DNA from 4 places in the Mammaliicoccus sciuri genome. Region 3 is predicted to be linked to each of the others. Evidence: riboswitches for the same ligand, from Rfam matches in the RefSeq annotation. Region 3 holds a riboswitch; each other region holds the start of a gene.

Region 1 (7,991 bases), 1.1 Mb from region 3:
TCCTAAATTCTCAGCAACGTTTCTAGCAACACCACCAATAGAAGTTTCAGAAGTTACTGGGTTTGAAGTGCCCTGCACTAAATCGTCTGTAATATGAAATTTCCTATCTATGTTAGCTCCACCAATACATACAATTGGATTTTGCTCGTTTAATACATATGCTTTCCCTTGCACATATTCTTTCTTAACTAAACCTGAAATAATATTTGCAACTGCAGGTCTAGACAAACCAACTTTATCTGATAACTCTTGTTGTGATATAAAAGGATTCTCTTTTATTAAGTTAAGAATTAATTTTTCATTTTCATTCATCAATTTCACCTCACAAACATTTGTTTATATTTCAAACTTTAGTTTGCTTTTTTGATTATAAAGCGTTTTTAGAATAATTGCAAATATAAAATAAAAAATTACACAAAAAAGAAGCTAAGACATTACAAAATGCCTTAGCTTCTTTTCAATATTCTATTCACCTATAAAGTCTTGAATGACTGTTTCACATTTTTTAATGTGATCCTCACCCATTTTTTTCATTAAATAATAACTAATTGAACCAGCAACTGCTTGTCCAACTAATGGTACCCATCTTGATTGTTTTGCCGCTTCTCTTTTTACGACTGATCTAAATATAACTTTCACCATTGCATTCGTTACTTTTTGACCAATAAACTGGCTACCTCTCATTGCAGCTGATGTTAAAACTTTTTGTTTTAAATCATCTTGCATTTTATTAACTTGCTTATGACTTAATCCATAAATTTTATTAATATCTTCAATGATATCGCCCATTAATTTAATATCCATACCAACACCAAGTCCTGGGATTGGTACGACATTTGCAGCTGAAGACATTAATGACTTCTTATGAATAAGTTCTTTAGCTTTTTTTCTACGTTCTAACAATTCTTCTTGTGAAGTTGGTAATTCAGAACGCTTCTTTATTTCTTGTATACCAAATGCTTTATTGCCTGCTTTTGTCGTAATTTTATCGAAAATTCCCATTGTTTCCATTCTCCTCACAGTTCGATTATATTCAAACATTATTATAATAATGTATACCCGAACTAGGAAATTTTAACCATTTATTTGTACGAATACGACTTTCAAGTATTTACTTGGTTTATAGTGTGGATGACTCTTGAAGTCTTTAGGTAATCCCATTACATCAGAAATTGTATAATCAACACCTAATTGATCTAATGTTTGAATTATCATTTTTTTGAATGCTTTTTGTGGGAAAGCACTTGAATTTGTACTTAGCACTAAGTTACCACTCTCGTTCAATAATTCTAATGCACCTTCAATTAATTCAGGATAGTTTTTCTGAACACTAAAAGTCTTTTTCTTATTACGTGCGAAGCTTGGTGGATCAATCACGACAACGTCATAACTTAAACCATGTCTTAAAGCATATTTGAAATAATCAAATACATCCATTATAAATATATGGTTCTGATTAAGATCTATTGTATTTAAACCAAAGTTTGCTTCAGTTAATGGTCTAGCTCTATTAGCTAAATCCACACTTGTAGTTGAACGAGCATTTTCACTTGCTGCAACTGAAAATGCACCCGTATAACTAAATAAATTCAATATATCTTTATCTTGACTATAGTGGTCTCTTAATTTTTTTCTAACGTCTTTTTGATCTAAGAAAATACCTGTCATAGGTCCATCATCAAGATTAATATTATAGAACATATGATTTTCTTCTATGACATATGGAAATTCTGGTGCTTCACCTGCTACGAAGTCTGAAGCAGTTTCCATTCCTTTAAATCTTCTTTTTTCAAAAATTGATTTATAATCGAAGACTTCTTTAATTGCAGGTAATATTCTATCTTTCAATCGATATATACCTACTGAGTACCACTGAACTAATAAATGACCGTCATAATGATCAATTGTCAGTCCACCAATTCCATCGCCTTCTGCATTAAATAATCTATATGCATTGATACCATCTACATTTTCATAATATGCTCTATCATTTTTAGCTTCTTCGAATAACTTTACAAAAAAGTTATGATCAATCTTTTCAGTTGAGTCTAATGATAATACCCAGCCTATACCTTTATTTTGTTCACCATAATATGCAGTTGCAATGAATTTTTTCCCCGCATCAACAAGCGCAACTAATTCTCCTTCATCCATTTTAGGCATATCAAAAACATCGTCTTTTTCTACTAGAGGATATCCTCTTAAATATTTATCTTCTTTTCCTTTTTTGAGCATTAATTGTTTCATTATATATTAGCCATCCTTTCGAAATGTCTCACATATTATAACGTATATTATTCAAAACACCAAAAAACAGAGTATTCCCCTTTAGAATACTCTGTTAACCGAATTTTATTAATCAAAATTTCCCCCAGAAAGTTTTGATCCCCTTATATGTAAACGCTTACTAAAGTTAGTATAAAGGATAAGATTATTCCACGCAATACATTTTTTGAATAAATTCATTAAAATAGTTTACTTATTACATATTTAAACTTTTAATTACAGCAATTGCTCGTGAAAATTATAAAATAAAAAACACTTTATTAAGCGCATAGTGCTCAATAAAGTGTCTAATTATATCGTGTAAGATATTAAAATGATTTTTTCAAGTGAATGATAAATGCTGGTGTTACAAATAATAATAGTAAAAATGAAATTGGTGTGATAAACACGGAAAATTGTGAAGTTTGAATTGCTGAAACAAAGAATGTCGTTGCAATTTCAAAGAATAATGCTGAAATAACAAACAATTTACCAAAATTATTTTTATTCTTATAATTTGTCGTGTAATTGAAGTATGCATATAAGATAATCAATAACATCATAATAAATAATGTTAACCATTCAAAAACATATTGAATTTGAGATAATTTCCATTCACCTGATAAGAATAAACCATTACGGTTATTAAACTCTATAAATGTAAATAAGAATAAAACTACAGTACTTATCCATTCTATATAGCTTTTCTTTAACCATTTCGGTCTTCTCATCCATCTTGGAATATCGTCTTCTTCGATTTTAATAATCTCTATCCATTTTTCATTACGGCGTTTTCTTTTAGCAATTGCCTCTTCAGAATTAAATTTTTCTAAAGTCGCCTGTTTGAAATTCTGTAATTTTTGGTAAAAACCTTCTGCTAAAGTATATATTTTTCTTGTTAAGCGGTTATTTTTAACTCTTGAATATCTTTCTTCATGAAATTGTTCAATGTCTTCATCGCTTACTGGTAAAGATCTTCTTAAATATAAACTAATCCAAACTGACATTTGACTTAGACACCACAACAGAATGAAGAATAAGTTAACACTCATAACGTCTATAGGCTTTACATTTTGAGCATCGATATTATGGTTCATTGCAAATTGTGAAATGAAATAACATAATCCATAAGAAATGATAATCCATAAGTACTGTTTCTTTCGATGCATTGGATTTAGCTCATTTTTATAAACGACATATCCCACATGAATTGCAAATGGAATAATAAATAAGAAAGATGCAAAACTATATACTTGGAACATGGTCATCATAATAACAATCATTAAAATAATTGTCAGTCCGATATAAAATACAGAAATATCATAATCGTAATGCGTCGTTCTTCTTAAAGTACGTCCTACTAATAATACAAACACACCAAATAGCAATACAATTATTGCTGCGATAACTGGAAAGTTACCAATATAATGGTGCAATATTCTTACTAATTCATCAAAAAAAGCTACAAAAAAGTCCCAAATGTTATTGATATGGATATTACTTGAATCCTTGATATTATAGTCTTTAATACGTGGCGCATTAAAAAGTATAAGTAATCCAGTAATCAAAAGAAATATACCTATAATTCGACTAAAATGAACTTCCCAGCTTTTTTTCTTTATAGCCATGTTCTTCACCTCATTGAACATTATAATTGTTTCATTTTCAATTGTCTTTAATTATATTGAAAATCAGTCCCAAGTACTAGCAAGAAGTTTAATACTTATATGTAGTTGGGTATATAATAATATCATACATTTTAAAGGAGTGTTATTATGACTCATAATGATAAGCATAAAGAAGAAGCAGAAAAAGCTAAAAAGAAAGAACAAGAAAATAAGCAAGACAACAACAAAGGTCAGGATGAAACAAAAGAAAATATACAAGACACATTTGAATAAATGAATTTTAGTTTTATGATTTACTATTGACAAATAGATTAATAAGACTTATCGTATGGATAACAAATTAATAAATGCACTAGGGGTGTTTTGAAACTGAGACAGACATGAAAAGGTCTGAACCCTTTGTACCTGATCTAGATGATACTAGCGTAGGAAAGTGTTCGTAAATCATATAATATTCATTTTTAAATGATAACAATATTTTTGTGCGCTTCTATTTAGATATAGGAGTGCACATTTTTTTATTTAAAAGGAGAATATAACATGTCAAAGAAATTAACGTTATCAGATATTTTAGTAACTGTATTAATTGGTGCTTTGTTTGCAATCATTTATAAGTTCTTATGGATACCTTATGAAATTTTAAAACCACTCGGTCTACACTTAGAACAATCTGTATATGGTGTATGGTTTATTGCAGCAATTGTCACTTATTTAATTATTCAAAAGCCTGGTGTTGCAATTCTTGCTGAATTTGCTGCGGGTGCTGGCGAAACGATTGTAATGGGCCAATTCGATATTCCAACATTTGTATACGCATTATTACAAGGTTTAGCTTGTGAAATCACCTTCTTAGCTGTTCGATATCAATCTAGAAAATTATCAGTTGCTGTTATAGCTGGTATGGCTGCAGGTATTATTACGTTACCAATTGATTGGTTCTATAATTACTTAGGTGACGTTGCTTTATGGAATGTTATTTTAATGTTTACGATTAGAATTTTAAGTGGTGCAATCGTTGCTGGTGCATTAGGCTATGCAATTGTAAAAGCACTCGACCAAACTGGTGTTACGAAATTGTTCAGACCAGCATCTAAAAAAGATTATGACTTATTATAGGAGTTATTCAATTGTTATCACTAAAAAATTTAAGACTAAAGTATCCTGATGATGATCGCATTATATTTAAAAATTTAAACATCAATATTAATGATAAAGAAAAAGTACTTTTACTAGGTCCAAGTGGATCTGGTAAAAGTACGTTATTAAATATATTAAGTGGTATTATACCGAGATCGATGGACATACCGATGAAAGTTGATTCAATCAATATCGATTCACTTCCAGGTGTTATTTTTCAAGACCCTGATACGCAGTTTTGTATGCCTGAGATTAAAGAAGAATTAGCATTTGTGCTTGAGAATATGAACATCGAACCTGATAAAATGGACGGATTTATAAAAAATGCCATGAAACAGGTAAATTTAAATGCTGATCCTTCACTTAAAATCAATCGTTTAAGTGGTGGTATGAAACAAAAATTAGCGATTGCTTCTATATTATTACAAGATACAAATACGTTATTTCTTGATGAACCGACAGCAATGCTTGATCATCAATCAACGACACAACTATGGGATTTGATTATGGAACATTGGACAAATCAAACTGTTGTAATCGTAGAACATAAAGTTGATTATATTTGGAATTATGTAGATAGAGTTATTGTAATGAATGAAAATGGTGAAATCACACATGATAGTACACCTCAAGATATATTAGATCATCATACAGACATTTTAAATGAATACGGTGTTTGGCACCCTAACTCGTGGCAATATGCCCCAAAATTATCTGAACAGACTGCTGAGCACAATCCGTTGTTAAATATAGAGCAGTTAGATGTACTGCGTGGCTCCAAAAAACTATTTAGTATAGATAAATTAACGATTTCAAGTGGCGAATGGCTTACAATAACTGGACCAAATGGAACAGGTAAGACAACATTATTAGAAACGATGATGCAGCTCATTAAATATAATGGTAAAATATTTTATAAAAACAAACAGATTAAAAAAGTAAAAGATGCTTCTAAACATATGTATTTCGTATATCAAAATCCAGAATTACAATTCATCGAAACATCTGTATATAACGAAATATTTATCAATTATGCTTATCAAGATAAACAAACAGCTCATGACAAGACCCAAAACATGTTGACGTTATTAAAACTTAATCATGTGAAAGACCAGCATCCTTTCGAATTATCAATAGGACAGAAAAAAAGATTAAGTGTCGCAACTGCATTAAGTACGAATTCTGAAATTATTTTACTTGATGAGCCAACATTCGGTTTAGACAGTCACAATACCTTTGAACTCATCAAATTATTTCATGAACGCGTTCAACATGGTCAAACTATCTTAATGATTACGCACGAAAATGAGATTATTAATCGCTATGCTACTAGAAGATTAACAATCAAAGACGAGCAATTACATGTAAGCGGTGGTGAATCTCATGTTAACTAATTGGAAGAAATACCGTACTTTTATTGATGATGTCAATATTCTAACGAAACTTATATTAGGTGTCATACTATTTTTCTATGCGATATTTATTCATCAATTTGATTTCATGCTTTATTTAACGATTATTATGTTCCTTTATCTAATCTTCATGAGCGGCGTGAGATGGTTGCCACTATTAATCGTCATTGCTATCACTTTATTTTTCGGACTCACTTCTTCCTTATTTATGATTTTCTATGGTGAAGGAAATGAAACAATTTTCAAGTTTGGTATTATTCATATTACTGAAGAAAGCTTTTTGAGAGGTATTCACGTAACCATGCGTACACTTGTCATTTCATTTTACGGCATGGTTATCCCATTTACTTCGCAAATCATTTATGTGTTTTATAGTTTCATGCAACATTTAAAAGTAAAACCTAAAATCGCATATGCTTTCATGGCTTCTATACGCATGATACCGCTTATGTTTAGTTCTTTTATGCAGTTAAGACAAGCTTTAAAAATGCGATATGCAGTTATAGATAAAAGCAATCGTAAAGGCTTAAAATGGATTCACCATTTACTCATTCCAACATTAAGTCAAAGTATAAGAAAATCACATAGGTTAGCTGTTGCGATGGAAGCAAAAGGATTCACAAACGGCAAAAGAACTTTCTATTATAAAGTACCTTTCACTAAAAATGATTTATATTTCATCTTATTGACGATTGCACTCGTTGCTGTCGCATATTTATTAAATGTTTATTTACCTATAACACACATTTCAGATATTCGATAACATTGCGTTATATTTGACCATACCTTTCCCTAAAAGAATGAAATATAGCGCAATGAAAAGGCTGAGACAAACTTTGTTGTCTCAGCCTTTAATTTATGATTTATATGCTTTTAATGCTTTATGTCCAATATCATTTCTATAGAATAGTTGTTCACTTTTAATATATTTGACTTGTTCATATGCATTTTTTTGAGCCGCTTCAATATTGTCACCTGTACCGATAACAATCATGACACGTCCACCATTATTTTCATACTTGCCTTCTGAATTTTTCTTCAAAGCACTCACAAAATATTGATCTACATGTTCTAAACCTTCAACTGAATATCCTTTATCATAACTACCTGGATATCCTTTAGATGCTAATACGACACCAACAACACTTTCATCTTTCCATTTTAATGTTATTGGCTCTTTATGATACACCTTGTTTAATATTTCAATAAAATCAGAATCTAATTTAGTCAATAATACTTGTGCCTCTGGATCACCGAATCTTGCATTAAATTCAATTACTTTTGGTCCTTCTTTTGTTAAAATTGCGCCAATATAAATCAAACCAAAATAGTTAATGCCTTCACTCACTAACGCATCCGCAATAGGTTGTGCGATTTTTTGATTCGTTTCTTCCAATACATCGTCCGTAATATGAGGTACTGGACAGTATGCACCCATTCCACCAGTATTTGGGCCTTTATCACCATCGAATGCACGTTTATGATCTTGGGCGATACAATCAAATGGAACTGCATATGATTGATTCACAAATGTCATAACTGAATATTC
Region 2 (7,991 bases), 120 kb from region 3:
TAAAGTCTTAGCTTTGGTTACCTGTTGAGTATTAATTGATTAAAACCAATCAATCCTCAACAGGTTCGAATACGGTTAACCCTTGTGTACACCTCAGTCATTATAGGTGGCTAACTTAAACTTGAAATCCTCGTAATTTATTTATAATTAAAAAATAGAAATAAAGAAAACGAGACATTAAATTAATGTCTCGCTCCTAAAGTTTGTTCTATTGTAATGTTTCTACCCGCACGTGATCCTATAATCATAATGATAATTGACGTAACAAATAGTATGCCAAATGACGTATTCCAACTATTTGTAGCATCGTGCAGTATACCGAATAGTAGTGGACCAATCGCAGTAAATAAATACCCTACTGACTGTGACATACCTGATAATTTAGCTGCCGTTAAACCATTTTCTGTTCTTAATCCAAAGAATGTATTAACAAGTCCAAATGCTAAACCACTGGCAATACCAATCAATATAATACCTAAAAATGCCCAGTTAGGTTGTGACATTAACGTTAGTATACCTAATACGAAAAGTAATCCTGTCACAAAAGTAATCAGAACTTGGTTCTTCATTTTTTCAGCAAATATAGGTGTGACAAAAGTTAGTGGAATAATGGCTAATTGAAGAATCGATAAATAAATCCCCGCTTCATTAATTGGTGTACCATGACTTAATAAAAATTCAGGTAACCAATTTATCAATGAATAAAATATCATTGACTGACCGCCCATTAATAGCGTAATTTGCCATGACAATGGTGATTTCCAAACATTTATATTTGTCGTAGTTTGAGAACTATTAACCGTTTCATGTTTGTTTAACTGGAATGACCATATAATAATACCTATAAACGTTACAATACCTATTAAACTGATTGCAATGTTGTAGTTAAAATGTTTAACAAGTGGTGCTGTAACATATGATGAAGCACTTCCAAATATATTCATCACGACTGTGTAATAACCTGTCATGATACCTATACGTAGAGGAAAGTTCATTTTAATAATGCCTGGTGTTAACACATTTCCAAATGCAATCCCTACACCTATTAATATCGTACCGACATATAACCAAGAGACTCCCGTAATCGCTCTTAAAGCAATACCTATACAAATTAATATGAGTGCACCAAAAACTGTACGTTCTAATCCAAATTTATGACTAATTTTAGCAGCGAATAGTGAAATCACTGCAAATGAAAGCAATGGAATAATTGTGATTAAACTGACAGATGTATTGGATAAATTTAAAGTTTCTTTAATTGAAGGTAATGCAATCCCTACTGAAGTAATAGGTGCTCTTAAACTGGCTCCAATTAGTAAGATACCAATAAATAATATTAAAGTTTGTTTTTTACTTCTATTTATATGATCCATCTTTTTATTATCTCCCTAAAGTGAATTTCTGTTATACTGTTCTTAACGTTCGTTATAAAGAACACATTATATTGTACAATGCGTTCGTTATAAAGTAAATAGGAGTGTTTATATTTATGAAAGATATCCATACAATTGTTGCGCATAATTTGTCACAGTACCGAACATCGCAACAATTAAGCCTAAGCACAGTATCTAAATTGACAGGCGTAAGCAAAACAATGCTCAATCAAATTGAGAATGGACAATCTAATCCTACCATTACAACTTTATGGAAAATAGCAAATGGCTTACATTTACCTATATCTGACTTAATTTCTAATAAAGAAGATAACATTAATTGCGTGTCTAAATCAGACATTACACCTATATATAATGATAATCAATCCGTCACAATATACCCATATTTTCCATTTAATATTGATAAAAATTTTGAGATGTTTAATATGATTTTACAAAGTGGAGCTGAAATGAAATCAGAAGGACATCACAATGGATCTGAGGAATACATTATCGTTCATAGAGGCACACTTGAAGTCGATATCAATGGCATTAAACACACAGTACGTCAAGATGATGCTATACGTTTCGAATCTGACGTCACACATACTTATCGTAATATAGGTGAAGATGATGTTCATTTAACAGCAACTATACAATATCAACACAATAAATAAAGGATTGGGATAAATTTTTATCCCAATCCTTTTTACCTATCATTTAATATGTCATCCATTGTTCTCTGAACACTACCTGCATACATTGACCCAAACTTCACTAAGTGAACCATCAATAAGTATAATTCATAAAATTTAATTCTTTCATTTGCACCTTTACTTAATGGTAATGCTTCATCATAAGCTTTATAAAAGTCTTCCGTGAAACCACCAAAGACTCTTGTTGCTCCTAAATCAAATTCACGATCTCCATATAATGGAGAGGGGTCGAATAATGCTGGTTCCCCGTTTGATAAGAACATATAATTACCTGCCCACAAGTCTCCATGTAGTAAGGACGGTTTACTTTTATGTTCTGTTAAAGCTTCTATAATAACTGTACGTACTTGTTCAAATTGTTGAAGTTCGTCCTTTGACCAAAGTCCTCGTCTTACAATTTCGTCTCTCAATTGATCTAAACGTTGCTCGACAAAAATATTAATCCATGTATCTTTCCAACCATTTTCGAATGTAATAGCACTACCATGATAAGGTAAATGAAATCCAAATTTACCATCTTGTTGATAATGACTATGCAATTTCGCTACCAGTTTGCCGAGTTCACTTTGACTACCTCGGCGACCTTCTTCAAGATAACTCAGTATTAAATACGCATCTCCATTAATTTGACCGTAACCTTTAACAACAGGTGCCGTAACACCCGCTTCTTCAAATGCTTCTAAACCAGCAATTTCGGCAGCGTAAAAATCTTCGCTTCTATTATGTTGAACAAGTAGAAAATCCGTTCCACTCTGTCTTTCAATTCTATATGCTTCATTTACATCTCCACCACTTACTGGTATGAGCTCTTTAATATCATCTATAGGTAATTGTGATTGCCAATCTTTATTCATGACGATCCCTCCTATGTGTTATTGTATTAAAAATTAATCAAAGTTCAAAACAACAGCTATTTATTTTCATATACCCTAATCAAAGTTTAATGATTCAAACTTATAAATCATCTGCAAAATCAACTCGCCATCTTTCGTAAGATGATAATAGATGTTGGGCGGCATAATCTCTTCAGTTCTAACACTGATAAGATTATTTTGCTTCAACAATTCTAGAGATGCTTTAATAATATGACTATCCACTTTCTCAAACGCTGAAAGTAATGCTTTTTCTTCTCTTTCACAATCACTCATATAATTTAATAGTTGAATACCGTGATTTTGAATAAGGTGATTCATATTTTGTTCAATCTTCACTTCATTAATTAAAGTCACTAAAATAACCCCATTTCATATTAAGTATATTGAAACATTCATATGTTAGCTTTTTAAATTAATTTTATACGTTTTGAAAATTTGCTGTTTTAGATCCACCGTATGCATATGCATGTGCGACTTTATCATGACTACTATATCCAGGAATATTTACTGCCATATCACACGGAACACTAACGAGCTTATAAGGTGATAGCTGCAATAATAATTGTTACTTTACCTTTTCTTGTTAGCTTCATAGTCACACTCCTAGTTTTTATTTATAATTACCATGATAGCACTTTTAAGTAAATTACTAAATGATATTTAGGTAGTCCTAAAGTCCTATTGTCTAAAATTATTTTTATATTTACAAATGAACTAAATGTTTATATTTATAACGATGTGTATAATAAGTAAAAAGGATTGAGGAGATGAAGAAATGAATAATCAAAGAATTGTTCCGCATTTATGGTTCGATAACGAAGCTCAAGAAGCCGTCGATTATTATATGCAAACTTTTCCAGAATCAGAAATCATTTCAGATGTAACGTTTACAGATTCACAATCCGGAGATGCAAAACAACTCACTTTTAATATTTTTGGTTATAAATTTATGGCAATCAATGCTGGTCCTTATTTCACAAAAAATCCTTCCATATCATTTACAGTACTTTTCAATCAATCTGAAGCAGCATTAATCGACAAAGTTTGGACTGCACTCGCACATAACGGGAAAATTATGATGGAACTTGGTGCTTATGACTTTAGTGAAAAATACGGCTGGTTGGAAGATCAGTTTGGCGTTTCATGGCAACTGCTCATCACCGATCAACCATTTGATAATCGTATTAGACCATCATTTATGTTCATTAATGATAATGTTGGTAGAGCTGAAGAAGCGATAAACTACTATACAAGCGTATTTAAAAATAGTGGTGATATAAGTAAATTTTATTCCCCAGAAGGCATGGAGCCAGATAAGCCAGATACACTTGCACACGCAGAATTTAAATTAGAAGATCAATATTTTGTCGCTCTTGATAGTGAACATAAACATGAATTCAACTTAAATGAAGGTATTTCATTAATGCTATTTTTAGAAGACCAACAAGAAATTGATTATTATTGGGATAAATTATCTGCTGTACCAGAAGCCGAACAATGCGGATGGGTTAAAGATCAATTCGGTGTCTCTTGGCAAATTGTCCCAAAAATCATGGATCAAATGGCAGAAGAAGGCACACCAGAACAAATGAGTAACGTTACAAAAGCATTCCTTAAAATGAAGAAATTCGATGTAGAAACTTTAATAAAAGCCTACGAAGGCAAATTATAGTATTAAAAAAGACAGAAGCGTCGTGCATGCTTCTGTCCTTTTTTTATTTAACCGGTACTGGCCATGTTTCTAAATGTTCAGCCATATCCCAGAACATATATTCATAGTAGCTTGTTTTAACAATAATGTCTTCCAAGCGTTGTAATTCCGCTTCTGTCTTACCTTCTGCAACTTGATCCATCAACTGAATACAATCTTCTTTGTACTGACTAAATTCATCTGAAGCATACATATTGATCCATTCTCCATATAAAGGATGGTCCGATGCTCCTTTAATTTTAGCTAATTTTAAACCTATATAATTATAACTCCAAGTACATGTCAAAATAGCCGCAATAACATTCTCTATACCACCTTGTTGTGCCATATTCAACATATAACTCGTATAACCAACAGTCGTTTGAGCTGGTTCTGTCTCTTCTAATTCCGCTTCTGATATACCAAATTGCTTAGCATAGCCTCGATGTAATGACATTTCAGTATTTAATGTGCCATTCGCTAAATCAGCATAAGTCGCCATCATTTTTAAGTCTGTTGATTTAGCTGCACCGATTGAAAATAGTCTCGCATATTCTATTAAATATATATAATCTTGTTTCAACCAATGTTTAAATTTTTCTTGATCTAACGTGCCATCACCTAATCCTATAATAAAAGGATGTTCCATATAAGATTGCCAAATCGGTTCAACTCTATTGAATACTCTATCTGTAAATTTCATTTATAAATCCTCCTTATAATTAAAAAAACGCTATTTTCATTAAGAAAATAGCGTCATGAGTACCTTAAAATCAATACGCCACTTTCCTACGCCAGTATAAGCTGGATCAGGTTCAAGGAATTTTAAAGGTATCACTTTAATCTCAGCCTTTATAAAGGCACTTCCAGTGGTTTAAAATTATTTAACTTATATACTCTTACAACATATCTGTTTTACCTTAGGATTGCAAATAAAATTACATGCAACTTTTATTACATGATTCTAAATAAGCTTTAGCCTGTTTATTCACTTCTTTAAAATCTATACCTTGTTTCATAGCTGCAAACACACAACCACAATAGCATTGTCTAAAAATTTCATACTCATTGCACATTTTAATCGATCTTTCATACCCCTTATTCTTCTTAAAATCACTCGGTAAATAATAAACATGATATAAATCTTGAACATCCATACCAAGTTCGTTAATCAATTGTGCATTTTTCTTAGGTGACAACGTTAAAGCACTCGCGAAATAATCATATCCAAGATTAGCTGCCGCTTCTGCCACGAGTTCTAAACGCATTTCGAAACAAGCCGTACATCTTAGCCCACCTTCATTTTCATCAGCTAAATCCTTGCTTTTAACCATTTTCATAAATTTATGTGGTTCATAGGCTGCTTCAATATATTTAACATTAGAATTTGTACGCTCGTTAAACTGTTCAACAAACGTTTCTTGAACTTTCGCCCTACGCTCATATTCACTTTTCGGATGAATATTTGGATTCGCAAAATAAATCGCAACATCCGCATATTGTGTTAATAACTCTAACGTATAAGTACTACAAGGCGCACAACAACTATGAATTAAAATAGAAGGTCTTGTTTCGGAACGTTCCCATTCAGAAATCATTTTACGCATAACCTTATCATAGTTAATCTTTTGATTTTTCATCTTAGCAATAATACCATCAGCTGAAATCACCATATCCCTAACCATTCCTTTATACAAAAATTGTCATTTTTACAATATTTTATAACATTCAAAATGTGATATCAATATGATGATTAGAGATAGTGTTGTGATATTTATCCTTTAAAAACTTTCTGATATTGTACATATCCAGATAAGTAATGTTCAATGTCATCAATTCTTACTCTATAGCCATGGTGTTTAATAAAGAATGAATGAAGTATCCTCGAAGGATTCTTAAAATACATCGCAACTTCTGGATAGAAAAATCCTGTTCTTTGATAATTTGCACGTTTATGAATGGTATCTATAAATTTCTTTTCATCTAGATGCTGTTCAACTAAAGATTCATAACCTGATTCTTTAGCATATTCAACTAAGTGATATGTAGCCATTAACATTTCTAAAAATGTTGGGAAAGTGGTTTCTCTTTGGTACATATAATCTAAATAGCTAGACACATTCTGTATACCGAATTTAAAATATTTTTCTTGTGGATCGATTTGTACAAGTTCATTTGTACAATAACCTAACCAATGATCGTGGTACTTCCAATAATCTTTTTGAATAAAACGTTCAAATAAATTTTTAACGATATTTAACCATTTTTCATTATGATCTATTTGGTATAACCTTAATAAAGCTAATGCCGCTTCTCCGTCGTAATATATAATTCTATATTGTTCCTTTACAGTTAATTCAGGGTAGTTAATAACATGTACTGTTTTAGCATCTTCGCCTATCATTGTTTCAATACCACGTGCCACTTTTTATGCAGCTTCAAGATATTCTTTTTTATTTGGATTATGTTTTAAATATTCACAAATTGCGAATATAAACGCTGCATTCTGACCTAATTTAATTTCATTTACATTTTTAGTATCGTCAAATATATGACCTAAGCCATCAGTTTCATATAAATAATGATTGATTAAATAATCTATAGCTTTTTCTGCAATTGTGATATCTTCATTTAAATATGTTAAGCCTTCTATTAAAGCATATTGTACTGAACCCAAAAATCTAAACCTTAATTAGTATATTATTTCAAAGGTTTGTCTCCTGTAATTTTTGGGAGATAAGCCTTTTAATTTTGATTTGATTCTTTCGTTATTATAAAAATCGATATATCGATGAATAGCTTGTTCAAGGTCCTGAAAATCTTTAAATTCTTGGCCATAATACATTTCTTGTTTAAGTAACCCAAAAAAGTTTTCCATAACTGAATTATCTAGACAATTACCTTTTCTAGACATACTCTGAAATATTTTATGGTCTTTTAATAATCTAGTGTATTGTGAATGTTGATAATGCCAGCCTTGATCTGAATGAATCGTTAAACGATGATCTAGGTTTGGACGACGCTTTATCATTTCTTTTAATGGATTGATGACTATATCTAATGTAGGACGACTTGAGATTTTAAAGCTGATAATCTCTGAACTATATAAGTCCATAAAAGGTGATAAATATAATTTCTGACCATTCATTAATTTGAACTCTGTAATATCTGTTACGACTTTTTGAAATGGGAGACTTGTTTTAAATCTACGATTTAATATATTTTGAGCTACTTTACCAACTTTACCTTTAAAGGAACGATACTTACGACCTCTATGTGTGAACTTTGTACAAGTTAGATTATGTTCTTTCATAATTCTTAGTACTTTTTTATGATT
Region 3 (7,991 bases):
GGCGGCGCAATTGCTGCTGATGGTAGCTTTTACGGAAGTGAAGCTGGTGCAGGATTCTTAGGTGGTATTGTCGCTGGTTTCTTAGCAGGTTATATTGCTAAATGGATTAAAAACATTAAAATTCCTAAAGCGATGGCACCGATTATGCCAATTATCATTATTCCTATTATTTCTTCAATTATTGTAGGACTTATTTTCATATTTGTTATCGGCGCACCGATTGCGAGTATTTTTGAAGGTTTAACAACATGGTTAAAAGGTATGCAAGGTACAAATAGTATTATCTTAGCGCTTATTATCGGAGCTATGATTGCATTCGATATGGGTGGTCCAGTAAACAAAGTTGCTTTCTTATTCGGATCAGCTTTAATTGCTGAAGGAAACTATGCCGTTATGGGTATGGTTGCAGTAGCTGTATGTACACCACCTATTGGTTTAGGTCTTGCTACTTTTATCAATAGACGTAAATTTAATAAAGGTGAAATTGAAATGGGTAAAGCATCATTTACAATGGGCTTATTCGGTATTACTGAAGGTGCTATTCCATTCGCCGCACAAGACCCATTACGTATTATTCCTGCAAATATGATTGGTGCAATGGTTGCAGCAGCCATCGCAGCAATAGGTAGCGTTGGCGATAGAGTTGCACATGGTGGTCCAATTGTAGCTGTCCTTGGTGGTATCGATAAAATACTATGGTTCTTTATAGCTGTCATCATCGGAAGTACTGTTACAATGCTTGTTACACTTTTATTAAAGAAAAAAGAAGCAACCGTTGCAACACCTGAAATGGAATCATCTAATAGCGGTATCACAACATCATTTATGGGATCAGATGAAGATGATAACGATCAAAAAGAAACATCCACTTCAAATGATGAAACTCAGACAGAATCAGAACAAGTCTTTTACGAAAAAGTCATCACAATAGAAGATGCTGAAATGTCTCGAGATGACGCAATCGATAAACTGATTCACAATTTAAAACATCACAACTTTATAGACGATGAACAAGTGTTAAAAGAAGCTGTATTGAAACGCGAATCAGAATCAACAACAGCAATCGGCATGAATGTAGCCATCCCGCATGCTAAATCAAATGTTGTCAAACAGCCTGTCGTAGCTGTACTGAATAACAAACACGGTGTGGAATGGGAAAGCTTAGATGAAACACAACCTAAGATCATCTTCTTAATTACTGTACCAAATGATAGTAGCGACACACACTTGAAGTTATTACAAAGACTGTCACGTACGCTTATGGACGATGATACAAGAGAAAAATTAATCAACGCTGAAAGCACAGAATCTATTTATAACATTTTGAAGGAAATTTAATTTTAAAAGCCTGGAACGCATATGTTCCAGGCTTTTCTATATCTGATAAGTCTAACTGCATTGCTCTATTTCATGATACTTTTCACCTATCTTGCGTGCCGCTTCTCTGCCACCCATAATATTTCTAGCAAAAGGTCCTAATTCTAAATCAGCTAATCCACCTGATACGAATAAATTCGGCAGCCATTCTAAATGTTTACTAATTTCAGGATACCCACATTTATTGAGTGGTGCTTCATATTCATGAATTAAACGATTTAATATTGGTTGTGTTAATAAAGTATTATCAAATCCTGTTGCCAATAATATATGGTCATAATCTATATGTTTCCCATCTACTGTTATGATTTGATGATTGTTAATATGATCTAATTCATTGAGATGTATTGTTAGTCTTCCTTTTTTCACATATTTCTTTAATCTAATGAATAATTCTTGTGGCATCGAACCTTTATGACGTTCTTTTAAGACAATATCCATCTTCTCTTCTGGATCTATCACTTTTGTAAAGCTTGCCATATTTTTAGGTCCTAACCACCCTGGATCAGCATCAAAATCATGAATTTCTAGCGGCTTATTCGTCCATAAATGCACATGCTTTTCATCGTCATGATAAATTAATTTTAATGCTAAATGTGCAGCTGATATCCCGCTTCCTACAACATGAGAACTTTCTTTAAATTGAATATTTGCATCTTCAAAAATATGTTGTACATCTGGTGCATGCTCATACATTTTTGGAATCTTTGGCTTATGGTTACAACCAGATGCGATGATGACATTCTCTGTATATATCATCTCCCCTGATTCCAATACGACACACCAATTATCTCGATCTTTCTTTATATCTATTGCAGTATATTTAACATGACATTCATGTAATCGGTAATATTCAACTTGTTCTGCTGTATGGTCCATAAACATATCTCTTTTCGGTCTCTTATACTTACCATAAATGCCACCTGCATAATCCATTTTCTTAAAATATTGTTTTAAATGAAAAGGATTTGGGTGAACATGGTGTACGATTGGAGACCTTAAATAAGGCATACTAATATTCTTTGTTCGATGGTCAAATTGATGACAGAACACATCGTGCGGGTCAATAATTGTTAAATCTTTATTTTTTAATCCTTTAACTTTTAATTCTAATGCTATCGTTATCGCGTGGATGCCACCACCTACTATCGTCCACTTCATCATATCACCTTTAATCCTTTTAAATCGTAATCAGTACGTTTTATATCATAACCGATTTTACCTATCGTTTGCAACTGAACATTTATACAAACTTGACATCGATTATTAAAAACTATACATTGATAGTAATTAAATAGATGCACTAGGGGTGTTTTTTTAACTGAGATGAGTATGAACTCGAACCCTTTGAACCTGAACTAGATCGTACTAGCGTAGGAAAGTGTTTGTGAAATGAATTTATAGAGATGACTATGCCCTTTTTATAAATATCTTTGTTTTTACACAACTTTCTTACGAGAAGGTTGTGTATTTTTTTATTTAAAATTCTATATGGGAGTGTTACATATGACAAAAACAATTTTAGTAACAGGTAGTAGTAGAGGATTAGGCGCAACAATCGCACGTACATTAGCATCTGAAGGACATCAAGTCATCATTAATTATCATAATAGTAAAGCATTAGCAGAACAGTTAGTTGCTGAAATCGGAACAGAACAAGCGATTGCTATTCAAGCGGATGTGACGAATCGCGCTGAAGTTGATCAGTTAATTGATGAAGGCACGAAACATTTTGGAAAAATTGATGTCGTCGTCAACAATGCTTTAGTTAACTTTAAATTTGACCCAGTAAAACAAAAAGCATTCGTCGATCTTGCATGGGAAGACTATCAACAACAAATTGATGGCACATTAAAAGCAGCATTTAATATCGTGCAAAGTGTTGCACCACAATTCATTGAAAGAAAACAAGGTGCTGTCATTAGCACCGGTACGAACTTATTCCAAAATCCTGTCGTACCTTATCACGAATATACAACTGCGAAAGCTGGCTTAATTGGTTTCACGCGTAATATCGCTGCTGAATTAGGTCAATACGGCATTACAGCCAATGTCGTTTCTGGTGGCCTACTCAAAACAACCGATGCCAGCTCTGTAACAACACCTGAAGTATTTGACTTAATTGCTCAATCAACACCTCTTAAAAAAGTCACTTCACCACAAGATGTCGCAAATATGGTGAGCTTCCTTGCTTCTGATAAAGCAAATGGTATAACTGGTCAAAATTATACTGTAGATGGCGGCTTAACAATGAACTAGAATTCCAAAAGAGAGATAAGGAGAATAGAAATGCGTAATTTAAGAAGTGATCAACTCAATATTGGTGTCTTATTATATGGATGTGGCCATCATCAAGCAGCATGGCTTATGGAAGACTCCTCTATCGAACAAATTGGTGATATCTCTTATTATCAATCATTAGCACAACTATCAGAAAGAGGTTTATTAGATGCCGTGTTCTTTGCAGATAATCAGTCATTCCCTGCAAAGTCAGATAGTGAATTACCAGCATTCTGGTTAGATCCAATTGTGAACTTGACTGCTATATCACAAGTTACACAACATATTGGTTTAGTTTCAACAATTTCAAGTTCATTTTCAAACCCTTATACTGCGGCTAGGCAAATTTTAACGCTCGATCATGCGACGAATGGTCGTGTTGGTTGGAACTTAGTAACATCTATGACAGATATAGAAGCTCAAAATCATAGTATGAAAACTTTACCTCAGCATGATGATAGATATCATAAAGCTCAAGAATGTACTGAACCCAAAAATCTAAACCTTAATTAGTATATTATTTCAAAGGTTTGTCTCCTGTAATTTTTGGGAGATAAGCCTTTTAATTTTGATTTGATTCTTTCGTTATTATAAAAATCGATATATCGATGAATAGCTTGTTCAAGGTCCTGAAAATCTTTAAATTCTTGGCCATAATACATTTCTTGTTTAAGTAACCCAAAAAAGTTTTCCATAACTGAATTATCTAGACAATTACCTTTTCTAGACATACTCTGAAATATTTTATGGTCTTTTAATAATCTAGTGTATTGTGAATATTGATAATGCCAGCCTTGATCTGAATGAATCGTTAAACGATGATCTAGGTTTGGACGACGCTTTATCATTTCTTTTAATGGATTGATGACTATATCTAATGTAGGACGACTTGAGATTTTAAAGCTGATAATCTCTGAACTATATAAGTCCATAAAAGGTGATAAATATAATTTCTGACCATTCATTAATTTGAACTCTGTAATATCTGTTACGACTTTTTGAAATGGGAGACTTGTTTTAAATCTACGATTTAATATATTTTGAGCTACTTTACCAACTTTACCTTTAAAGGAACGATACTTACGACCTCTATGTGTGAACTTTGTACAAGTTAGATTATGTTCTTTCATAATTCTTAGTACTTTTTTATGATTTACGATAAGACCTCTATTTCTTAGTGCTTGTGTAACACGACGATAACCATAGGTATGGTTTGATTCTTCACATATTTCTTTTATTACTTGAATCAATGTTTCATCTTTATCAGCTTTACTAAATTTATTTATCCAATAATAGTATACAGATTTAGCTATTTGAGCGACTTTAAATAAGATACTTAATCGTATATTATATGTTTCATTTAGTTCCTTAATGACCTTTACTATTTCTGATTTTTGCTTCCGTAAATGTCGGTCAAGGCTTGTAACTTTTTTTGATAAGCTATACCTGCCTTTAACGTCTCATTTTCATTTCTAAGTCTTTCAAGTTCTTCACGTTCATTTTCATTTAAAGGTAAATTTTTATTATCTGATTTAGATCGTTTTTTAGTCATAGTGTGAGATCGTCCCTTTTGTTTATTATCTATATCAAGACGACACTTTTCATCAAATTGATGTTGCCAATTGGCAATGATAATAGGATTAATAATTCTAAAGTGATTCGCAGTATCTTGATAAGACAACATATTTTCTTGTCTAAATTTTAAAACAGATAATTTAAATTCGCTAGTATAAACAGTATTTCTACTTTTTATTTCTAAACCTTCTTCTCCAAACTCTTTATATTGATTGACCCAAATCCGAAGGACAGACCAACTTGAAATACCATATTTTAAAGCAATTGTTCTATAACTTTGATGTCCTTCTAAATATTCTTTTACAAGTTTTAGTTTGAATTTAAATTCATATTTTTTCCTCATTAGAATGCACCCCAATATTTTGATTTGTTTAGTTCAAATATTTGGGTTCACATCAGAATTTGCTGAGTTGATGGACAAACTATTTACATCTTGGCATAAAGAAGACTTTGTTCATGACCGTCATAACAATAAAGTGATTAATCATGAGCATGTGCATGCTTTTCATCATTCTGGCGATTATTTCCAAGTAAATGGACCGTTATCGACACCAAGTAGCCCACAAGGCAAACCTGTCGCTATGCAAGCTGGTGCATCCAAACAAGGTATTGCATTAGCCGTCAAACATGCAGATGCGGTTTATTCAGTTTCATGGAATTTGAAACAAGCGAAAGCTTATAGAAATAAATTAAATACGGCTATCAGCGCAAGTGATACACCCGAGAAATATATTAAAGTCTTCCCAGGATTAGTCACTTATGTTGGCGAAACACGTGAAGAAGCACTGCTCAAAAAGGAAAAATTAGATAAAGCTTTACCAATTGAAAATGCCATCAAACAATTAAGTACGTTTGTTAGACAAGATTGTTCAAAATGGGCACTGGATGAACCTGTCCCAGAACTTCCACCTGTAGAAGCGTTCGATGGTCCAGTAGGCAGATATGAAACGATTTTAGAAATTATAGAAGATACCGACCCTACAGTGAGAGAATTATTAGGTTATCTCAATGCAGGTGGTGGGCATCTCACATTAATAGGTACACCTGAAGAAATAGTAGATGAAATGGAGCTTTGGTTTAAGACTGGTGTTGCTGATGGCTTTAATTTAATGCCACCTACTTTACCTTATAGTCTTGAAGATTTTGTAACATACATCGTTCCAGAATTACAACGACGCGGACTGTATAGAGAAGCTTATTCAAGTCAGACATTTAAAGAACTTTTAAATGTACATTAAAAAATTAAATAAGATAAATAAATGACAGCAACAACAGAAATAGAACTAAATAACGTAGACATGAAGACTAATTCTGCAGCTAAAGCTGGGTAGTTATCATATTCTTGAGCAATAACTGAACTGTTCACGGAAGTTGGCATCGCTGAAGCAATAAATAATGTTTGTGCGATAATACCCTCTAACCCCATGCATTTTATAATGACTAATGCGATAACTGGTCCAACAACTAATCTTATAAAGATATAAATATAAGAAGATGACCATTTAAAATTAAGTTTAATATTGGCAATTTGCGCACCGAGAAGAATTAAAGCAATCGCAATCATAGCATCAGACAAATAACTGACAGTCGTCCACATGAACTCAGGAATTGGAATATGATTATAGTTTAAAATAATTGCAAGAACGAGTGCATAAATAATGGGCATCTTAAAGTAATTGAGTAATGCTTTAAGTTTAGCTAATTGAACGGATTGAATTGCGAAGACACCATATGTAAATGTGAAGACATTTTGCAGTGTTAATACAATAACTTGTGCAGACATAGCGAGTGGATCACTTTTAAATACAATATCATTTAACGGCGCACCGTAGTTACCAGAGTTAAAGAAGAGTACACTGTTTGTTAAAGTCGTCTCTTTACCTTTATCTAAAGTTTGCATTTTGGCGATAGCAAAAGCGACGATATATAAAGCAATTATGTATATAACGAAGAATACGATGATTAATAATAATAAATTGACCGCTAACTCAGCTTTGTAAAACTTCGCAAAAATAAATCCAGGCACAAACACATTGATATTTAATTTTGCGAGCGTACGTAAATCAAGTTTCACACGCTTTTGAAGCACATAACCTAACGCCGTCATTAGAAAAATCGGTACAATAACCGTTAGTAAAATATTGAGCATTTCAGACAAAAAGACACCCCCACGATGTATAAGATAAGTTTTTGATAGTAATATCATAACATTCTTAGAAAAATGTTGGGGGCGTCTTTTTAATATTGCAAATAATCGTGTGCTATATATGAGAGAATGATGCAGACTTTGAATCATGTTAGGGGCTGGGATGTGCGAGAGCGTTAGGTTTTTGTGGATCTCGTGAGTTTATTAGGGATTTAACTCACATCACAGACAATATTCTCTTTCCCCCGTTACTCAATTTATAAAATATACACTATGACTTCATGAACCTCTTTTCTACGACTCTTCGTTTATATAAAAAGAAGAATCTTGGACAAAAATTCATTTATCCAAGATTCATTCACACTAGTAAATATAATGGTTTCATTATATTTGTATATGCTCGTAATTGAATTATATCACGTCTTCCAATTACTACCAACCACTTATACTCACTACATTAAAATACAATAAATTTTATTATTATATATATTTGAACTTTTAGTAAATTCAGTTTATTTTATTGAAAACCATTTTCATTTGTATTATGATTTTATTTAATATGTTTTTTTAGACATTATTTTAACCGACAAAGGAGCGTCAGTCATGAGTGAAA
Region 4 (7,991 bases), 680 kb from region 3:
ATAATTTCGAAATTGATAAGCCTGAGATTTCTAATTATAAGCATCTGATTCATATGTTGCTTTACAATAACTCAGCCTTCTTAACGACTGATAACAAAGTTGAAATGTTTACAGATGGACATGATAAATTCGATGCACTTATTGAAGATATTAGAAAAGCTGAGTCATATATTCATATTCAATATTATATCTTTAAGAAGGATAACTTAGGTAAAAAGATCTTATTTGAACTTGAAAAGAAACTTCAAGAAGGATTAGAAGTTAAAATGTTATACGACGATATGGGTTCTCGAAAATTAAATTTATCTTCATTTAAAAAATTTAGAGCTCAAGGTGGAGAAGTTGCAAGTTTCTTTCCTTCTAAACTACCACTCATTAACTTTAGAATGAACAACCGTAACCATAGAAAGATTGTTGTGATTGATGGAAAAGTTGGTTACGTAGGCGGCTTTAATGTAGGAGACGAATATTTAGGTTTAGATAAAAAATTTGGTTATTGGCGTGATACGCACTTAAGATTAGAAGGCGACTCAGTCAATGCATTACAGCTTAGGTTTATGTTGGACTGGAACTCTCAATCTACACGTGACAAGATGCGCTATGAACCCAAATATTTCCCTGATGTTGAGTCTGGCGGAAAAGTTGGTATTCAAATTGCATCAAGTGGCCCCGATGAAGAATGGGAACAAATCAAATATGGTTATTTAAAAATGATATCTGAAGCTAAAAAGCATATTTACATTCAAACACCTTATTTCATTCCAGATTTATCATTTTTAGATGCGATTAAGATTGCTGCCCTATCAGGCGTAGATGTTAATGTGATGATTCCTAATAAGCCCGATCACCCATTTGTTTATTGGGCAACATTTGCCAATGTCGGAGAATTAATAAAAGCTGGCGTCAAAGTTCATATTTATGAAAAAGGCTTTATACACACGAAGATGGTGGCCATAGATGATGAAGTTGTAAGTATTGGTACAGCAAACATGGATAATAGAAGCTTCGTATTAAACTTCGAAGTTAATGCCTTTATTTACGACGAAGAAATCGCAAAGAATTCACGATTAGCTTATGAGAATGATATGACACATTCATCATTATTAACAGTTGAAAGATATGAAAATAGAAGCACGTGGATTAAATTAAAAGAAGGTATAGCACGTTTACTATCACCTTTACTATAAATTCTAAACAGGTAGAAGAGATGATTGATCAAACTTTTCTACCTGTTTTTTTAAGGAGAAAGATATGAATAAAGAACAGATTATTAAAGAAGCAGAATCATATGTTAGAACATTACACCAAAACGATACGACTGGTCATGACTTTGAGCATATTCTAAGAGTAAGACATCATGCTCTAGATATTGCACAGTTTGAGGACGTGGATTTATTCGTAGTTGAATTAGCAAGTTTACTACATGATGCTGTTGATAAGAAATTATTCAAAGATGCGAATACAGCGTGGCAACAACTTTATCAATGGATGAATGACATGGATATAAGCGAAACGATTCAAATAGAGATTATCCATATTCTAAAGTATGTTAGTTATAATGGTGGTAAAAATGAAGGTAAACTTACAAGCTTAGCAGGAAAGATCGTTCAAGACGCAGACCGTATAGATGCGATTGGCGCGATAGGAATAGCTAGAACATTTCAATATGCCGGTCATTTTAAAGAACCTATGCATATCTCTTCTCAACAACCGCGTAATTTAAATGATCTACAAGAAGGTCAATATCATGATGAACCGAATACGGCAATCAATCATTTTTACGAAAAATTATTATTATTAAAAGATTTAATGAATACTAAACGAGGCAAACAAATCGCTGAAGAACGTCATCTATTTATGGAAAACTTTTTAAAACAATTTTATAAAGAATGGGATGTCACTAAAAAAACAAACTAATCACGATGATTAGTTTGTTTTTTTGCTTTTATTTCTTTTTCTTTTTATTAGATACGAGTTTAGCTGGTTTCTTCTCTTTGTTAGCTTCTTGTTGATTTCTTTCATGTGCTTCAATGATTGGTTTCATTTCTTCTTCAACTTTGTTGTTATAGAAGACATTACCTAACCATGTTTGAACAACTAAGAATGCACCACCGACTGCCCAGTATAAACCTAATGCAGATGCTGAAATGTATGACATCCAAATAATCATAATTGGAGAAATAAACATCATCATTCTCATCATATTTTTCTGTTCATCTGGAACATTCGCATACTTCATAGAAACAAATGCTTGTAATGCATAAATGATACCTGCAATGATCGTAATAATTAAATCAGGTTCAGTTAAATTAAACCATAAGAAATTCGGATATTCTGTAATTCCGCCTTCAGTAGGATATTTTAATACATAGAATAATCCCATGACGATTGGCATTTGTATAACGATTGGTAAACAACCCATGTTCATAGGATTAATACCATGTTTTTTGTATAATGCCATCATTTCTTGATTGGCTGCCATTTTTTCTTCTTGAGTACGAGCACGTTTAACTTTTTCTTGAATTGCTTCCATTTCAGGTTTAGCAAGTTTCATTTTTTCACGCATTAACTTTTGATTCTTGTACGTCTTCATCATAAATGGGAATAACGCAAAACGAACAATTAATGTTATAACAATAATAGCTAGACCATAATCGTGATTCAAATTTGTACCAAGCCAATGAATAACACTATCCATCGGTTTTACGAATGTATTATAAAAGAATCCATCCCTATTCTCAGGTTTAGAATAATCACAACCAGCTAGCACAACCATTACACCAAATAATAATGGCCATAAAGCTTTTTTCTTCATTTTTCCACCTCTATTGATATACTCACATAAAACTCATTCTATCATAGAATAGCGACAACATAAATCAATATATTAATTTTATCAAATATTTTTATACTGTTTATGAAAGCCCTTCACAGTTTGTTCAATATTTTGACTTTTCGCTATAGCAGAAATAACACTTACACCATTTGCGCCAGCTTTAATAAGCGGTTGTACATCAACTTCAGTAATGCCACCGATTGCAACGATAGGAATATTTTGATTGATTTTTCTCATGTTCTCAATCATTTGATATCCACCTTCTTCTCCTGCATCAGCTTTAGAATTTGTAGAATGTATAGGTCCGGTTCCAATATAATCCACTTCGGATATATCAGATTGATCATATTCCATTTTATTTGCAACACTCAAGCCAATGATTTTGTCTTTAAACTTATCTTTAAAATCAGATACGTTTCGGTCATCTTGTCCAACATGAATACCATCAGCATTTAATTTAATTGTTAAATCTACATCATCATTAACGATAAATGGAACTTGATATTGCTTGCAAAGCTCAAATAAAGATTGCGCAAGGGCTTCTTTTTCTGCCCCTTTTTTACTCGTCTTACCTTTTTCACGAAACTGAAACATCGTGATGCCTGCCTTTAAAGCTTCTTCAACAACTCTTATAAGATTACCATCAGTAATGTCTTGACTGCCTGCTATAAAATATACTTTTAACGTTTTTGGATCAAACATTTAGTTCACTTCTTTCACAATCTTTTTCTCTTTAACAATTTCTTCTGTTATAACATTCAGTTGATCTATAAACGAAATTTGGAATGTACCAGGTAAATGTGCTCCAGGTTGTTGATATGCCAACTCACTTGCAATATTATATGTTGATAATGCTTCTTCTAATACGTCTATTGTGATGTTTTTTTCATGAGATAAGAATGCAGCAATTACCCCACCTAATAAACAACCTCCACCAGTTACTTTCGTTAACATCTCACTACCATTGTGCAATTCAATGATTTTATTATGACATGCAATGACATCGACTTTACCAGTTATGATAATCGGTAGCTTTAATTGTTGATGTGCTTTTTTCGCAATTTTAACAGCATCAAGCGTATCATCACTATCTGTACCTTTCATAATCGTATCTTCTTCTATAAGCGCTAATATTTCTGATGCATTGCCTCTTATAACATCAACTACTTCATCATTTAATAATGTCGTACAAAAAGTCTTTCTTAATTGTGATGCACCAACAGCAACTGGATCTAGAACTACTGGAACATCACTTTGATGCATAATTTCAGCATATTGCTTCATATCATAAGCTTTATCAGTCGTAATCGTGCCTATGTTAAGAAGAAAAGCACCTGCTGCTTTTGAGAATTCTTCTGCTTCTTCAGGTTCTTCACTCATTGCTGGACTCGCACCTAATGAAATTAAACCATTAGCTGTAAAGTTTTTAACAACATCATTTGTATAACATACGATTAATAGACTATTTTCTCTAATATTTGTTAATTTACTCATAATCTAATCCCTCTATCTTTTGATATGCAAAGTGGTTTACTGGACCTCTACCTTTGCCTATTTCAGGTGTATATTGAATAGCTAAAGTAATAAATCTTTTAGCTACTTCTACCGCTTCTTCAATTGTATGACCTTTAGCTAATTCTGCTGTTATCACTGCACTAAATGTACAACCTGTTCCATGTGTATGTTTCGTATTAAATCTTTCACTTTTCCGACTTTTCACACCATTTTCAGTAAATAAATAGTCGATTGCATCACCTTCCAGATGCCCACCTTTTATAACGACACCTTTAGATCCAATTTCATTTAAGAAAAATGCACCAGCTTTTTTAATTTCTTCTTCAGTTTGAATTTTAAATCCAGTAATATCTTCTGCTTCTGGAATATTTGGTGTAACAACTGTAGCTAATGGTAATAATATTTCTTTAAGTTTCCCTTTCCCTTCATCACCCATTAGCGCATCACCACTTTTAGCAACCATGACTGGGTCAATTACATACGGCTTACCAGATTGTTCAATAAATGGTTTAATCGATTGCATCATTTCTTCTGATGCAATCATACCTGTTTTGATAGCATGTGGTACTTCGTCATCAAAGACACTTTTTAATTGGTTTTCAATAACTTCAACAGGTAAATGGTAAACATCTTGTACACCTAGACTGTTTTGAGAAACGATACTAGTAGCAACTGCCATTCCATAAACGCCTGACGCATGAAATGACTTCAAATCTGCCATAATACCCGCTCCACCACTTGGGTCCGTTCCAGCAATCGTTAATGCTATATTCGGTTTTTTCATTGTAATCCACCTCAAATTTATATTTATAATCCTTTTATCTATAACTTCATAAAAAATGACCTCTTTCATAAGAAAGAGGTCAATTAATAGTTGTAAAAACGTTCATCGACCACTTTCCTACGTTGGCATTATCCAAATCAGGTGTTAAGGGACTGAATTAAATCATCTCAGCCAATTGGCGCCCCTAGCAGTCACTCATATATTCAGTTTATTTAAGATTATCAAATAGACGTATTGTGGTCAAATTAAAAAATCGCCTAGGATATTTCCTAGGCGATTGGATAAATTAATTTATAGCCACTTTAGATTAAAGTGTGTGGCTTACCACCATCCGTTAGCTTGACGGAAAGCAATAGCAGCTGATTCTGAACCGTAACGGCTTTTAGCGTAGTTTAACATACCTTTAGTTTGTGTAGCTACTGAACCAGTACCCCAAGATTCTTTAGTTTGGCCAAGACCACGGTATCCAGCTGGGTTAACTGCATTTGGATTACCACTTGATTCTGGTAATACAATTGCATTCCACATAGCTTCTGAACCACCAGCAGCTAAGAATTGAGCTTTAGTAGATCCACCAGTGCTAGCTGTTGAAGTTTGAGTAGTTCTAACTTTTTGAGCTGGCGCTTGGTATGATTGTTGAGCTGGTGCTTTATATGTTTGTTGTGCTGGCGCTTGGTAAGATTGAACAGGCGCTTGGTAGCTTTGTTGTTGAGCTGGAGCTGCAACTTGTTCTTGAGTTTGTTGAACTGGCGCTTGTTGTGCTACAGGCGCTTTGGCTGGCTCAGCTGATTGAGCTGGTGCTTGTAATGATAAAGTTTGTCCAACAATGATTAGATCTGAAGATAAGTTGTTCCATGCTTTTAATTGAGATACAGTTACATCGTATTTAGCTGCGATTTCACCTAAAGTATCTCCTGCTACTACAGTGTATTCTGTAGTTGATTCTGAACTTTTCTCGTTAACCTTGATTACTTGGTTAGGGAAGATTAAGTTAGATTTTAAACCATTTTCTGCTTTAATAGCACTTACTGAAGTACCGTATTGTTGTGAAATACTACCTAAAGTATCACCAGATTTTACTGTATGTGTTGCTGCATCGGCTGTAGCTGTTACCCCTGTAGTAACTGCAACTGCCGCAGTTGAAACTGCTAATAATTTTTTCATGATTGAATGTTTCCTCCTGTAAGGTTTTCACTTTTTATATGATTTTTACTGTTTAAACTATACCACTAATTTTTATGTCATAGGTTACAGCTATATGAAAAAATTAGAGCTAATATTACAGTTAGATTACGTTGATTTTCAGACAATATTCTGAATATTAATGATTAAAATAGCTAAACAAAGGGATTTATAAAGATTGAACAAAATTAATTATCAGACAATTTGTCATATTCATGTAATTTTTTAAACAATTACTTTTAATTATGTATACTTGCTGCCCTACAGCAAGACAGCAAGTCTCGGAATTTAGAATCAAGAATATTTATTTTCGGAAGTATTTCTATAAACAGTTTTTATTGAAGTTTAATGCTACGAGGTTGTTACTTTTGATGCATCAGCATCAGGAGTTTGTTGTTCAGTTTCTTTAATAACGTCAACGACATTATGATATTCGCTATATAACTTTTCATCTAAGTTATTTTCACCATTTTCTTTAGCTAATGCTTCAGCTCGTAATTTTTCTTTTGCTACTTTAGATGAAAGGTCACTAGCATAACTTTCAGCACTTTCACTAATTAATTCACTCATTTCCTCTTTCGTTTGAGGGATCGTTGATTTACTTGATGCAGGCATATTTAAGAATTTAATCGTTTCACATATAATTTCTGTTATATAGTGTTTCTTATCATCTTTAACATATGCTCTTGATTGAATTTGCCCCGTTAATGCAACAAGCTGTCCCTTCTTAGTATATTCATGAATATTATGTGCAAGTTTACCAAATGCTTTACATACAATAAAATCAACAGCAATCGTGCCATCTTTAGTCTTATATCCGCGTTCAACAGCTAAACAAAATGTAGAAATGATAATTTCGCCTTTCTTATAATATGCAGGGTCCTTAGTTAAACGTCCAACTAATACAGATTTATTTAACATATTCTCACCTCCTTATACTTATAATATAATGAGTCAATTTTTTTCAGTCAAAGTCCGATAAATCATAAAATAAACACTTATTCTTCACTTTATTTTATGATTATTGTTATTTCATCCAAAAGTGCTTTATAATAGATAATAAAGTTAAACATTCGTAGATTTAACGATAAGGGGGATGTTTATGAAAACATTTAAAGCCGTACGCTTTCAAATTGTAGATGATGAACAGATTACAGAATATGAATTATTAGATGGTATCATTATAAATAAAGAAAATAGTGGTACAGGATGGCTACTAGAGATTTTAATTTCAGATATCCATTATGAACAAATGAAAGAATATCACGATAACCAAACCTTACTTGATACACGTGTCGTAATAACTAGACCTTCAAACGACCCAGCATTATTTGATGCAACCATCAAATACATAGAACAACTAGACGATAAAATATCCGTCGTATTTGAATGTCATATCTATACATTACGACAAGTATATGCAGAACGATTATTAGAGCAGCTCATAGATGAAGGCTTATCAGGAGATGAGCTTAAAACATCATTTAATAGATTGATGCAATCTAAACCAAAATTAAAAGACGAAAAAAGCAATATATAAAGAAAAAACTAGGACAGCTAACGGTCCTAGTTTTTTCCTACGATTTGTCAACTACTACGTAGTAAAAAATATTTAAAATTGGCATCACTAAATAAGCCTTTATTATTTAATAATTTTTTCAATATGTTATGATT

Evidence for each region. A riboswitch is a leader RNA that binds a small molecule or an ion and turns the genes downstream of it on or off. The one in region 3 is predicted to bind thiamine pyrophosphate.
Region 1: linked by a shared signal. The riboswitch ahead of MUA60_RS10780 (ECF transporter S component) and the one ahead of MUA60_RS01000 (3-oxoacyl-ACP reductase) in region 3 are both predicted to bind thiamine pyrophosphate.
Region 2: linked by a shared signal. The riboswitch ahead of tenA (thiaminase II) and the one ahead of MUA60_RS01000 (3-oxoacyl-ACP reductase) in region 3 are both predicted to bind thiamine pyrophosphate.
Region 4: linked by a shared signal. The riboswitch ahead of thiD (bifunctional hydroxymethylpyrimidine kinase/phosphomethylpyrimidine kinase) and the one ahead of MUA60_RS01000 (3-oxoacyl-ACP reductase) in region 3 are both predicted to bind thiamine pyrophosphate.

Annotation. Positions count from the first base shown of each region.
Region 1 covers NZ_CP094824.1:2,063,042-2,071,032, forward strand. Annotated here, with positions in the region: gene MUA60_RS10755 (carbohydrate kinase) at 1-312, opposite strand, end outside; gene MUA60_RS10760 (hypothetical protein) at 466-1,002, opposite strand; gene MUA60_RS10765 (class I SAM-dependent rRNA methyltransferase) at 1,075-2,247, opposite strand; gene auxA (lipoteichoic acid stability factor AuxA) at 2,595-3,893, opposite strand; gene MUA60_RS10775 (hypothetical protein) at 4,041-4,166, shown strand; TPP riboswitch at 4,238-4,342, shown strand; gene MUA60_RS10780 (ECF transporter S component) at 4,434-5,009, shown strand; gene MUA60_RS10785 (ABC transporter ATP-binding protein) at 5,021-6,424, shown strand; gene MUA60_RS10790 (energy-coupling factor transporter transmembrane component T family protein) at 6,414-7,205, shown strand; gene purD (phosphoribosylamine--glycine ligase) at 7,299-7,991, opposite strand, start outside.
Region 2 covers NZ_CP094824.1:340,646-348,636, reverse strand. Annotated here, with positions in the region: gene MUA60_RS01595 (IS30 family transposase) at 1-3, shown strand, start outside; gene MUA60_RS01590 (CynX/NimT family MFS transporter) at 183-1,373, opposite strand; gene MUA60_RS01585 (helix-turn-helix domain-containing protein) at 1,490-2,050, shown strand; gene MUA60_RS01580 (fructosamine kinase family protein) at 2,083-2,943, opposite strand; gene MUA60_RS01575 (hypothetical protein) at 3,019-3,318, opposite strand; gene MUA60_RS01570 (VOC family protein) at 3,740-4,636, shown strand; gene tenA (thiaminase II) at 4,680-5,357, opposite strand; TPP riboswitch at 5,424-5,532, opposite strand; gene MUA60_RS01560 (epoxyqueuosine reductase QueH) at 5,593-6,324, opposite strand; partial or broken gene MUA60_RS01555 (poly(glycerol-phosphate) alpha-glucosyltransferase) at 6,429-7,325, opposite strand; gene MUA60_RS01550 (IS3 family transposase) at 7,347-7,991, opposite strand, start outside.
Region 3 covers NZ_CP094824.1:219,576-227,566, reverse strand. Annotated here, with positions in the region: partial or broken gene MUA60_RS01010 (PTS fructose transporter subunit IIC) at 1-832, shown strand, start outside; partial or broken gene MUA60_RS15485 (PTS sugar transporter subunit IIA) at 943-1,338, shown strand; gene MUA60_RS01005 (NAD(P)-binding domain-containing protein) at 1,390-2,538, opposite strand; TPP riboswitch at 2,673-2,774, shown strand; gene MUA60_RS01000 (3-oxoacyl-ACP reductase) at 2,884-3,636, shown strand; partial or broken gene MUA60_RS00995 (LLM class flavin-dependent oxidoreductase) at 3,667-4,137, shown strand; gene MUA60_RS00990 (IS3 family transposase) at 4,167-5,030, opposite strand; gene MUA60_RS00985 (transposase) at 5,039-5,575, opposite strand; partial or broken gene MUA60_RS00980 (LLM class flavin-dependent oxidoreductase) at 5,631-6,470, shown strand; gene MUA60_RS00975 (AEC family transporter) at 6,467-7,390, opposite strand; gene MUA60_RS00970 (Glu/Leu/Phe/Val family dehydrogenase) at 7,982-7,991, shown strand, end outside.
Region 4 covers NZ_CP094824.1:895,981-903,971, reverse strand. Annotated here, with positions in the region: gene cls (cardiolipin synthase) at 1-1,187, shown strand, start outside; gene MUA60_RS04575 (HD domain-containing protein) at 1,252-1,917, shown strand; gene yidC (membrane protein insertase YidC) at 1,946-2,815, opposite strand; gene thiE (thiamine phosphate synthase) at 2,897-3,538, opposite strand; gene thiM (hydroxyethylthiazole kinase) at 3,539-4,330, opposite strand; gene thiD (bifunctional hydroxymethylpyrimidine kinase/phosphomethylpyrimidine kinase) at 4,323-5,135, opposite strand; TPP riboswitch at 5,233-5,331, opposite strand; partial or broken gene MUA60_RS15535 (aggregation-promoting factor C-terminal-like domain-containing protein) at 5,457-5,729, opposite strand; gene MUA60_RS04545 (single-stranded DNA-binding protein) at 6,669-7,238, opposite strand; gene MUA60_RS04540 (YwpF-like family protein) at 7,420-7,857, shown strand.